3 regions of the Paenibacillus sp. tmac-D7 genome follow, and region 1 is predicted to be linked to each of the others. Evidence: riboswitches for the same ligand, from Rfam matches in the RefSeq annotation. Region 1 holds a riboswitch; each other region holds the start of a gene.
The links. A riboswitch is a leader RNA that binds a small molecule or an ion and turns the genes downstream of it on or off. The one in region 1 is predicted to bind cyclic di-AMP.

Region 1 (4,187 bases):
GACGACTTTTTTCTCATAAGGGACTCCGAGCTCGTCAAGCACGCTGCAAGCATGCTTCATCGTTTCCCAATCGGATTGACTGCCCATAATGACACCCACAAGCACAGACATGGTAACCTCCGTTGTCGATTTATCGCTAACAAATAAAAAACGCCCTTCGGATAGATACTGAACTTATAGTGCAGTCTATCGGCAGGACGACAAGAAATACCCCTAAGCGCAAGTTAAGGCCTGGCACAGAACATGCCGACCTCTTCATGAACACTTACTCGTAGTCCAAAAATTTAAGGTTTTCGGGTAGATACTTTCGGGCCATATTCCCGACGATATACGAGACTATTTAACTAACTTTCCTCAAGCTCTTTCACTTCCTTAGTTTAGCAGGCTTTAACACACCGTGTCAACTAGAAAACACGAACATTCCATTATATTAATGAAAAATAGTTCGCTTTTCACGCAATGTTCATGCCATGTTCCTCATTAAAAAACAACGGCGCCAGTTGAATCCCGGCACCGTCATTCCCACTATTTCCCACGTAAGTGTATGCAAAAGGCATATTCATGAAGTCCGGCTCCAGTCATGAACATCCATTCATCCATCATTGGCCTCCTCCCTGCGGGCTCCTGATTTGAATTTCGCAAGCTCCGCCATGCCCTGCCGTACTTCTTCCCGCGATAACCCTCCGTCTTCCAGCTGCAATGTCGAATCCGTCAGCCAGCGCTCGTACATCTCCATGCCGATGTCCAGTACGCGTGAAAGCCGCTCGTTCCATGCATCCCCCTTCACTTCATCGATCCAGTGAAAAAGCGCATCTTCCGCCTTAGCAAGCCGTCCTGTCTCATCATAATAAGGAACAAGCAGTTCGAGCTGGGAGGCCTCCATGCCCGATCGACCGATCAATTCCAACGCAGTCTCGATCCTTCGCTCCGTTTCCTCGCGCAAGTCCGCACTTTCCTCCATCTTACGAATCGTCAGCAGCAGCTCAAGCCATTTAAGCGCCTCGGCCTTCCCGGCCTGTATCTGCCCTTCCTGCTGCAGTACCTTGACACGGGCCAACAGCAGGTCTGAGGCTGCGAGCGCCTTCCCGATATCCGGATGTCCGCCAGGCGAGAGGAGCGCCAGCAAATCTTTCACCGACAACGCCTGCAGCAGCTTGGAATCCAAACCGACGAGCTGCCTTAACGCATGGTTCAACAATTCCATACGCTCGTGGAACGATAACGCCTGTTTATGTAAAACTTTCATGACTACCCGAGCCGTCTGCTCGATGAGCTTCATTATATAATCGCGCTGATACATGTCTGGTGCCTCCGTTTCTGTACAGATCGTCCTGCCCCCAAGTCTAGAGCGCAGATTGCAGGAACAGGTTTTTATTGTACCACCGATCCTGTTTCCGGACATCGATTCAGGCCGAAATTCATCGCGATTTACAATTACAGGAAGTGACTGGATGAATTTATGCATTGAACCATTACGGCAACCTATGGTAAGTTTTTAAAAGCCGAATCGAACAGTTCATTTTCTGAACGTACGGGGGACGCATCACATGGGGTGAATAATTGAGTTCCGCGATTGCCGCGGGCCAGCTTAGGGAAAATCCTCTTCCCGAACCCGACAACTAACCTCGGAGGCTGACAGGAGGGATACAATTGAATAAGAAATTCAAAAGCATGCTTCTTGCATGCAGCTTGATGTTGCCTGCGTTTTTGTCCGCAGCGCTGCCGGCACACGCCGCTCCGTTAAATCTGCCCACTGATATCAAGGTGCAGATCAACGACTCGCTGGTGCACTTCCCGGATGCCCAGCCGCTTCTGGACGGCAACTCGAAGCTTCATGTTCCTGCGCGGACAATCGCCGAAAAACTCGGCTATAAACTGACTTGGCAGCAGGAAGGCTCGCAAATTCACGTTGCGATCAGCAGCGGCGATACGACCTTATCGGTCACAACCGGGGAACAAGTCATCAGCGTTAATAACCAAACCGCTTCAATCGAACATCCGGTGAAAATGGTGAACGGCCGCGTCTACGTCCCGTTCCGTCTGCTTGCCGAAACGTTCGGCAAGACCACCCAATGGGATGCGAACAACCGGATCGCCATTCTCGGTACGGACGGCAAATACCACGCTCCGGCATGGTATCGTCCCAAGACGATCGCCAAAAATTATGTGAAAGTCATTGAAGCGAAGGCTACTGCCTATACCGCTGCTCCAAGCGAGAACGGTGGGTATGGCTCGCTGGATTATATGGGTAACACGCTGAAGCTCGGTACCATCGCTGTCGATCCGAACATCATTCCCCTCGGTTCCAAAGTGTATATCGAAGGATATAACTATGCAGGGCTCCCAACCGGCGGAATGTACGCAACGGCCACCGATGTCGGCGGTGCGATTAAAGGGAACAAAATCGACATCTTCGTTCCTGAAAGCCCGAGTCAAGCATCGCGGTTCGGCATTCAACAAGTGAAAGTGTACGTTCTCGGTTCTTAAGCAACCGTAAGCCCCCCACAACAGCAGCCTTTCGAGGCTGCTGTTTTTATTTGCCTGCCTTTGTTCGTGGATAGCACACTGCGTTTAGCCCGAAACTACAAGTAAATATCCCGGCGGAGGTGGTGTGACATGTTCAGGAAGGTTATGCTGCTGATGTTCTGCTTGCTGCTCTGCTGCACGACGGCGAGCGCCGCGGCGCCCGGCAGCGATGAAGTCGTCTGGAACGTGCAAACCGATCAGAAGCTGATCGCATTAACGTTCGATGACGGCCCCAATCCGGTTTATACGCCGCAGATTCTCGATATTCTTCGAGACTATCAGGCCAAGGGTACGTTCTTCGTACTCGGCAAACGGGTGCAGTTGTTTCCCGCCATCGCCATTCGCGAAGTGAACGAAGGACATGAAATTGCCAATCATACGTTCGACCATCATTATTTGAAAAATTATCCTCCCGACCGGTTGATTCAGGAAATTCGCCAAACGCAGGAGGTCATCTTTGATATTACGGAACAGATGCCGAACGTGTTTCGTCCTCCCGGAGGTTTTTATAACGACACGCTGCTCCATTCGATGAAAGAAGATAAGCTGACCGTCGTGATGTGGTCCTGGTATATGGATACGAAGGATTGGCGCAAGCCCGGCGTCGACAAAATCGTTCAGCAGGTGCTCGGGAACGTGCACAACGGCGACATCGTGTTGTTTCACGATTTGGAGGGGGATTGCACGCAAACGGTTGAAGCCTTGAAGCGGATTCTGCCGGAGCTTAAATCACGAGGCTATCAATTCGTAACCGTGTCCGATCTTATCGCGAAGACGCGGAAATAAACAAAGCCGGCCCACTGGTGCGTGAGGCCGGCTTTGCAATAGCATTGGCATGTACTTATTTTTAGTTTTCCATTATTACATAATTTATGATATTATAAATGAAGAAAAGCGTACATACGTTCCTGTCTGGAGTTGATACATGATGGCGACCGCCACCAAGGACCCGTATATCCGCAGCATCGAACTGCTTCGGGATAAAGTGCCTTCCTTCACCCGTTATCCGTTCCACCTTTCCGCTCTGCGTGATTTCTCCGGGTTAAAGCTTCACCCCAAAGTTACTTATATCATCGGAGAGAACGGAACCGGCAAATCGACGCTGCTGGAGGCGATTGCTATTGCCTGGGGTTTTAATCCCGAAGGCGGCACATTAAATTTTGCGTTTTCGACGCGTGATTCCCATTCGGAGCTTTATCGTTACATCCGCTTGGTTCGGGGCGTGACTAAACCGAGAGACGGATTCTTTTTTCGAGCTGAAACTTATTACAATTTGGCGACGAATATCGACCAATTGGATAGCGAATTTTCGTACGGAAGACGCATCATCGACTCCTATGGCGGCAAGTCGCTTCATGAGCAGTCGCACGGAGAGTCATTCTTCTCCGCATTCGTCCATCGTTTCGGAGGCAACGGTCTCTACATCTTGGATGAGCCTGAAGCCGCACTGTCGCCGTTGAAGCAAATGTCGATGCTTGCACGTATCCACACCCTCGTTGAGCAGAACTCCCAGTTCATCATCTCGACGCACTCGCCGATTCTGATGAGTTACCCGGACGCCGTTCATTATCAATTAACCCCGGATGGTTTACAAAAGACGACTTTGGAAGAAACCGAGCACTACTTGATCACGAAGCAATTTATGACGAATCGGGAACGCA
Region 2 (4,187 bases), on a different contig from region 1:
CTCTTCGACTGAAGCAAACCGATTGTCCGTTGAAACGTACGGGTTGGCATTATCCGCTCCTCTATAATAATGACTTAGTTCATAAAAGTAATGACCGGCTTCATTCTTCAGGATTTTAATTCCGACTTCTTTACCATCAATGCGAGCCTTTAAAGCCTGGACGACCTCGTGAACAGCTTCAATATCAGGATGAAGATTCGCCAGCTTAAATAAATTCAACATCAGGTGCCTCCATTCGTGGATTTTGGTCTGAACGCAGCAGCTCTAATTAATGCTTCAAATGAAAAGGTACAGTCGAAATCGTAACGTCTTTTCGATTTAATCAATAGGCACGAATTAATATACTGGATTGATTATGCAGAAAATTGTGCCACCAACTCCTTGTAATAAATTGCGGAATCATCACCGTTACATAATCCGTCTCGCTGGTTTTCCATTCAATTGTATCGATAAATTTAATTAAAGGTCTCAGTATGCTCCGATAACTGGATTTTAAAATAACAAGCCGAACGCCTGAATTCCACTCCTCCCATTTTTTCTCCATCTTCTGTGCATCATCGTCGTCAAAAGCAACATAAACGGCAATAATGTTCTCTGATATCGACTTGGCATACCCGATCGTATTTAAAACGACCCGATTAACCCCTGCCACCGGGACAACGATCACATTTCCTTTGGTCACTGGCGTCTCTGCTATCGGATCAATCCGCAGTTCATTAGCCATATTCAGGTAATGCTTGTGGATACGAATAAAGAAATAGATAACAACCGGAAGGAAAAGGAATATGATCCATACTTGTGAAAATTTTGTAATCAAAAAGATTAAGCAGATGGAGAACGTTGTGATCATTCCGATTGTATTGATTAAAAAGCTGATAGCCCAACCCTTCGGTTTCATTTTCCACCAGCGGCGCATCATTCCTGTTTGGGACAAGGTAAACGGAATAAACACGCCTAAAGCATACAAAGGAATCAGGCCTTCCGTATGTCCCTGAGCAATAACAATTAAAATAGCCGATAAAACACCGAGTACGATGATCCCGTTTGAAAACCCGAGTCGATCCCCTCTGGCGGTAAACATACGGGGCATAAATTTGTCTTTTGCCATCATGTAGGCAAGCAGCGGAAATGCGGCATAGGCTGTATTCGCAGCGAGAAATAAGATCAAAGCCGTAGAAGCTTGTATGGCATAATACATGGGCCCCCGGCCAAACGTGGAAGCGGCGATTTGGGAAACGACGGTTTCTTCAGGTCTCGGTGTAATGCCATAGGTATAGGCTAGAAAACTAATCCCCATAAATAAGCTGCCTAAAATAAGTCCCATCATCATCAGGGTTCTTGCCGCATTTTTCTCCGCCGGTGCCTTGAAGTTAGGTATTGCATTAGATACGGCCTCAACCCCGGTCAATGCGGAACAGCCGGAACTGAAAGCCTTAAGGAGTATAAATAAACTAATTCCCGAGATTGCCATATCATGAGTTTGGGGCGCTGCAGAAACACCGCCTGCAGCATATTTATATAACCCGCTCAGGATAAGAAGCACAATTAGAGTGACAAACAGGTAAACCGGATAAGCAAGGATAGAAGCCGATTCCGTGATTCCCCGTAAATTCATGATGGTCAAAAAAGCAATCATCACAATAGCAATGAGAACACGATGGTCGTGAAGGCCAGGGAAAGCGGATGTGATCGCATCGGTTCCAGCAGAAATACTAACAGCCACAGTTAAAATATAATCAACTAATAAGGATCCCCCTGCTAATAAACCGACAGGCACCCCCAGATTCTCCTTCGATACGATGTATGCCCCGCCCCCCGTCGGATAAGCATATATGGTTTGGCGATAGGAAAGAATTAAAATCGTTAATAACCCTAATACAGCAATGGAAATCGGAATGGAATACCATAATGCCACAAAACCTACTGTCATTAAAACCAGCAATATTTGTTCCGTGCCGTAAGCAACAGAAGACAGTGCATCCGATGATAATACGGCAAGAGCCTTAAATTTGCTCAACTTCTCTTCCGCGAGTTCTTCGGATTTCAAAGGACGACCGATTAAGAACCGTTTCAAAGCAGACATCATCTTGAATGCTTCCCCCTTTTGAAGCCGATTCTCTGCTTCATGATTTGGATATTTTACCCGATGTTGCTGTGTTTTTATCCACATTAAATATCAACTCCTAAAGTCACAAACGGTTGTACATCTTCAAATCCTAAAGAGACATAAAAAAAGAAGCCTGACAGAAGAGGACTCTTCTCGCGGCTTCCTGGGTACGGCAAAAAAACCGTATCTTTCGCACGACAAAATCGCCTCTCTTTTTACGCTTACGAGGTTAGCTGACGGATTCGGACGTAAGAGTCGCCCTATTCTAAGCAAATGTACAAATGTACGGGATTGCTTTAGAAATTCACCCCAAAGTAATAAGCGGTGTAACAACCTTGCCCATTACCGAATGGTTCCCCCGATCCCCTAAAGGACTCAGCGATAAAGACGCATTTCATTTTTGATATCCCGGTTTTTGGCAATAAAAAGCCACAGAGGCGCTTCCCCTGTGGTCACGTTAGACGATCACAGTTTCCCCATCTCCTCCACACAACGCTTACGAGGTTAGCTGACGGATTCGGGTGGTGAGAGTTGCACCCTACCTCGGACAAAAACACTACCGATGTTTGTGTCCAAGGATTCACCCCTTCAAACTTTGATTTTTGGCTCTCACACCAATAAGCAAAGCTCGAGTTTGGTTCCCCCGCTTTCCCAAAGGGAAATTAAGCGAATTAGAATTAGAAACGTTATTTTGTTTTCATGAGTTGTATCATACGCTTATTCAAAAAAGCTGTAAAACAGATGAAATCAAGATATTAGACATCGTTTTGATAAAACGACGCGTGATACCGCTTACATATCATGCGGTCTTTTATTTCATGCTTTTTACTCGATGAATCGCGTTTTTTCTTTTCCCCAACAACCAAAAAGCCTTCATCTCACGATCCCTCTTATAGAGGAAACGTAAAAAGAAGGCTTGATTAGGGGGGCGACAGCTAAGAAATCTGCACACCTTTTTTAAGTGATTTAAAGTCGATGTTCGAGTTTAAGAGCAACGGCAGTATCTTCATGCTGCTTACCATCGGAGCAAGACACTGTCGGCAAATCGGCTGACATTCAAAGGCAAAGTTGTCACGAATCCAACCCTTACAGTCTTCATTTTCACATGACCAAATCATCGTATTTTCCGTAGGGATATCCTCTAACAATTTTTTCCGAAAATACATGATGAACCCCTCCTTATGATCCAAAAGAAAAGCTGCCCTCCATATTTGTTAGGGCAGCTTGCTTTGGGTTTACAGCTTTACAACATTTTCGGCTTGCGGACCGCGATTTCCTTGTACGACATTGAATTCAACACGTTGACCTTCATCTAACGATTTGAAACCATCGCCTGTGATTGCACTGAAATGCACGAACACGTCGTTGCCGCCTTCCACTTCGATAAAACCAAAACCTTTTTCAGCATTAAACCATTTCACTGTACCTGTTTGCATAATATGACCTCCAAATTTTTATTTAACATGTACTTTTTATTTTTGGAAACAAATAAAAAATTCACACATTGAAAAAGGTACCATCGCACAAATGATAACCCTTTGCAATATGTGAATCAAGGTTTCAAATATATGATTAAAGTAATCATACCACACTCAAACGCAAAGGGCAAGTTTTTCTCTCCTCCACAAACCAAAAAGCCCTCGTCTTACGATTCTCCGCAAAGAAGAACCGTAAAAAGAAGACTTTGTTAGGTCCATTGGATTTCCTCAGATCTGCAGCTCCCCAAGCTTAATCAGCTCGACAACCGCTTGCGAACGCCCTTTTACATTTAATTTCTGCATGACGTTGGAGATATGGTTGCGTACGGTTTTCTCACTGATAAACAGCTGCTGCGCGATATCTTTCGTCGTTTTGTCCTGCACCAGCAGTTCAAATACTTCGCGTTCGCGATTGGTGAGTAAAAATTTACTTTTGTGATCGCTGCCCTTCAAATGTCACCCCTCCTTGCCCGGGTTTTTGTATCAATACAAGGTCTAGGGATACAGTCAGATTCAGTTTATGAAGGATCACGTATACTGGTGCGGCAACCGTCCAAAAATGGGCGAGACGATGAGGCATCGCAGCTATTGGCGGGGAATCC
Region 3 (4,187 bases), on a different contig from region 1:
ATGCGGCAGCGGTTATAAAATTGCTTCCCGTTGCAATAACCGATTCCGAGACGATTGCCCATCGCAAGTCTCCGGGCGGCCGCACGAGGATGCACGATCAGCCCGGCCTCCATCAGATCGTCCCATGTGATAGCCGACTCTTCGTTTCGACCGTCGGTCCTCACGTTGGCCAGTGCCGTGCGAATCGCTTCGACCGATGCGTTCTCGACGCCGATATCGCCCTTGCTTGTCGCCGCCTCCTGCGTCAGGAAGGCATGCTTCGCGCCGGGTACTTCCTTCGTAATAATTTTGCGAATACGCTCCCCGGCATGATCGGGATCCGTGAATACGATTACGCCCCGCCGTTCTTGCGCAAGCTTAATGCGTCGAATAACGTCCGCATTGATCGCCGAACCGCCCGTTTCGATGGTTTCCGCTTCTACCGCTCGTTTAATGGCTACCGTATCGTCCTTACCTTCCACTACGATAATTTCTTTAATCATGTGCACGTACCTTCCTTCGTGAACAAGAGAAAAAGAAGAGGGACGCCTCACGAGCACCTCTTCTTATCTGCCGATCTATATATAATGAATGTAGTCTTTCCGAATTGCAAGCGCCTAATCCGCCGACGGTTTTTTGGGACCGATAATGTATACCGTATAACCGCGCTTCGTACCGAAACGAGTTGCATAGTCACCGTTCTCGAAAAAGACGTCGATCTTGTTCCCTTTCACAGCGCTGCCTGTATCTTCGGCTCGGCGGAAGCCGATGCCCTCGATATAGACCCACCAGCCGATCGGGATCACTTTAGGATCGACTGCAATCGTGCGACCTTCCGTTACCTTCGCGCCCGAAGAAGTTACGCCGTATTGCGGATGACTTTCATCCTTGCCGGTGGATGACACCCCCGCCGAATAAGCGGTTAGCGTAACGTTTTTGATTACTTGCTTGTAGCCGAATTTGACGCCGTTCTTGGTCAACTCCTCGACGTTCGGCGATGAAGAGGACAGAACGACAACCGGATTTTTCGTCCCGACGGCCACAATGCGTTGTTTGCTCTCGGTTTGTACTTGCTGATCCACGACCTGCTCCGACACAAGCACGCCGTCTTCATACACTTTCTCCAGCTTCTTCACAAGGAGGCCCTTCTGACCTTCCTGCAATACTTGCTCTTTGCCCTTTAACAATTGGGGCTCGCTCTTGGTTACTGTATCGAATGCGATCGGTTCTTGCACATCTGCTGTTTCTTTCGTCACGCGGACAACCTTCAGTTCCGCATGAGGGCTTACTTCCGTTTCCTTAGCCGGAATGACTTTATCGAGTTCGCCCACAGGGACGTTCAAATCCTGCAGAGCGGCCTCTACCGTCTTGCCAACCGTGTAAACTGTCTTCGTCTCGCCGTCGGCGGTTAATTGCACCGGCGTCGTATGCGTGATCGCAATGCGGTCGCCCGATTTCACCTTTGCATCCAGCGCATGGGAAATACGGTCGTTCTCGCTTACTGCGATTCCTTGCTCATCCAGTACTCGTTGCAGTACCTCTTCCCGGGTTTGGAACGTGCGTTCCTGTCCGTCTACAACGATCGATACGCGCTTAATGGCCGTACCGTGCAACATCATCAAGAACATGAAAGTCATAGCGAATGAAATGAGAGCGATAATCGAAATCATACGCAAGTTTTCATGCGTCCATCGCAACGCGAAGGTCATGCTGGATGATCGTCTTACATGGGTTTGCCCTGGTGTTTCAGCGCCCACTTGTTCGGTCCTCCTTAAAGCCTCGCCATTCGAGTGTTATGCATGATAAGATTCTGACGCGACTATGGTAAATTGTTTGATTGCCATTACCAACGTTTGTGCTGCTGACATCAGAGTATCCACTTGCCTGCCGTATTCACCCCCCTCGGGTGTAAAGAGTAGCCAGCTTGGACACGAATCCCTTTTACGGGAAACACAAAAAAAAGTCAGCGGAGAAGAGGAACCTTCCCGTGACTTTTCTCATTTTGTCCAAATGAAAATAAAAGCACACGACAATGCGTTACCTCTCTCTAGACGCTTACGAGGTTAGCTGACGGATTCGGACTTGAGAGTCGCCCTACCCCGGGACAGTTGCCCGCCCCAGAGATTCACCCCTAAAAAACACCTTGGCAATCATGAATGGACCGCCGCGATGTGGTTCCCCCGTTTTCCTTTCGGAAACTCAGCGATGTTGGAATTCTGGTAATCGTATGAAGTTATTATTGAGTGTACGACGCGAGGGGTTTGGTTGTAAAGTATACAAACGTATAAAAAAAGAACGGTTTTTACCCATTTTCGTTTAAATATACTCATTACGCGAATAAAATACATCTATATCTCATTCGCACGAACCGATTTAGCTGTTTTCTTTATTTTTCTCGATTCGCTATAAGTAACAGCGTTTATGCAAGCGTTTCCCAGAGCCCGACACACTCACTTTAAACGAAAAAGTTCCATCGCATTTCGAGTCGTCGCTTCGGCTAATTGCTCGATCGAAATGCCCTTGATTTCGGCCGCCGTTTCGGCGACAAGACGGACGTAAGCGGACTCGTTTCGCTTGCCCCGATATGGATGCGGAGTTAAATAAGGCGCATCGGTTTCAATCAAAAGCCGGTCCATCGGCACCTTCTCGAGTACCTCTTTCGGTTGCTTGGCATTTTTGAAAGTTACTGGGCCGCCGAAAGAAATGTAAAAATTCATATCGAGACACATTTTGGCCGTCTCCCAGCTGCCGGAGTAACAATGCATCACGCCGCCGACCTCCGCCGCTTTCTCCTCGCGCAGCGTTTGTACGACGTCTTGATGCGCATCGCGGTTATGGATCGCAATCGGCAGGCCGACCCTGCGGGCCAGACGAATTTGTTCGCGGAATACCCGATTCTGTACGTCTTTCGGCGACGTATCCCAATGGTAATCAAGCCCGATTTCGCCGATGGCAACCACTTTCTCGTGACGACACAACGATTCGATCCAGGCGAGATCTTCTTCCCTCATATCTTTGGCTTCCGTCGGATGCCAGCCCACCGTCGAGTAGATGAAATCGTACTGCTCAGCCAGCGCCAAGGAGCTTGGAATCGTCTCCCGATTAAATCCAATATTCACGATTCGACTTATTCCGTTGTCTCTTGCGCGCGCAATCACCTCGTGTCGGTCTTCATCGAATTGCGGCGCATTCAGGTGTGCATGTGTGTCGATTAGCATAACGTTTTCTCCTTCATCTTCTATATGTCGTTTAAGATCTTAGCAGCTTCCGAATTTCTTTATCCAAAGCTGGAAGATGTTTCAATACGAGTTCCTGCGGGTAATACAGGTGGTATTTTCCGTTCTGGATCCCGCTGATCGAACGCACGATTTCGGATTTTCGCGAGATTTCCGTCAACGTGTCGTGCGCATCGAGCAATAAAATCGGCAGTTTCTCATCCTGTTCGCCCGGCCGGTACACATCATAGGATTGATCGGACGGGAAATCGACTTCCAGGTAATAGGAGGGATCTAATCCTAGATTGCCTATTTTTTCACGAAGCCGTTCCAGCATGCCGACGTCCATAATTTCCAGCGTTACATATTTGAATAAACGCCGCTGCAAGAAGCGTGAGCACAAATCAGCCAACACCGCATCCTCTTCCATCGTCCATTGCATCAGCACCGTTTGCATCAACGCTTCATCCAGCAAATGGTATTCTTCTGTGGTCAGCCGATTGCCGAACAAGCTGGGCAGCGGTTCGAGCAGAAAGTGGAACGGATACCCTTCTTCAAACAGTTGTTTGGCTCTTTGAAAAATTTTATGCAGGACGACTTCCGCGCTTCGGGTAACCGGATGGAAGTACACTTGCCAATACATCTGGTATCGGGACATCAAATAATCCTCAACGGCGTGCATCCCGCTTTCCTTAACTACGATATGTCCTTGATACGGCCGCATCACGCGCAAAATTCGCTCCAGATCGAAGGTGCCGTAATTTACGCCGGTGAAATAAGCATCGCGCAGCAGGTAATCCATCCGGTCCGCGTCCAGCTGACTCGAGACGAGGCTGACGACGATTTCTTGCTGGTACGTCTTGGCAATAACGCCCGCTACCTGCTGCGGGAACGTCGGAGAAACGCGTTTCAGCACTTCGTTGACTTCCGTGTTGCCGAGTACGATTCGGCATGACCAATCCTCATGGTGAGTCCCGAACGTTTTCTCAATCG

Region 2: another riboswitch for cyclic di-AMP. It lies ahead of FKP33_RS11410 (APC family permease); the one in region 1 lies ahead of FKP33_RS22850 (stalk domain-containing protein).
Region 3: another riboswitch for cyclic di-AMP. It lies ahead of FKP33_RS22650 (resuscitation-promoting factor); the one in region 1 lies ahead of FKP33_RS22850 (stalk domain-containing protein).

What each region holds. Positions count from the first base shown of each region.
Region 1 covers NZ_VIDW01000049.1:24,581-28,767, forward strand. The annotation lists gene purE (5-(carboxyamino)imidazole ribonucleotide mutase) at 1-111, opposite strand, end outside; purine riboswitch at 253-354, opposite strand; gene FKP33_RS22845 (DUF6483 family protein) at 593-1,300, opposite strand; cyclic di-AMP (ydaO/yuaA leader) riboswitch at 1,491-1,649, shown strand; gene FKP33_RS22850 (stalk domain-containing protein) at 1,651-2,487, shown strand; gene FKP33_RS22855 (polysaccharide deacetylase family protein) at 2,617-3,312, shown strand; gene FKP33_RS22860 (AAA family ATPase) at 3,455-4,187, shown strand, end outside.
Region 2 covers NZ_VIDW01000013.1:46,077-50,263, forward strand. The annotation lists gene FKP33_RS11405 (hypothetical protein) at 1-222, opposite strand, end outside; gene FKP33_RS11410 (APC family permease) at 323-2,086, opposite strand; cyclic di-AMP (ydaO/yuaA leader) riboswitch at 2,310-2,498, opposite strand; cyclic di-AMP (ydaO/yuaA leader) riboswitch at 2,586-2,786, opposite strand; gene FKP33_RS11415 (cold-shock protein) at 3,043-3,273, opposite strand; gene FKP33_RS11420 (cold-shock protein) at 3,343-3,543, opposite strand; gene FKP33_RS11425 (helix-turn-helix domain-containing protein) at 3,814-4,038, opposite strand.
Region 3 covers NZ_VIDW01000048.1:17,571-21,757, forward strand. The annotation lists gene rnmV (ribonuclease M5) at 1-482, opposite strand, end outside; gene FKP33_RS22650 (resuscitation-promoting factor) at 597-1,688, opposite strand; cyclic di-AMP (ydaO/yuaA leader) riboswitch at 2,016-2,194, opposite strand; gene FKP33_RS22655 (TatD family hydrolase) at 2,430-3,197, opposite strand; gene FKP33_RS22660 (HD domain-containing protein) at 3,229-4,187, opposite strand, start outside.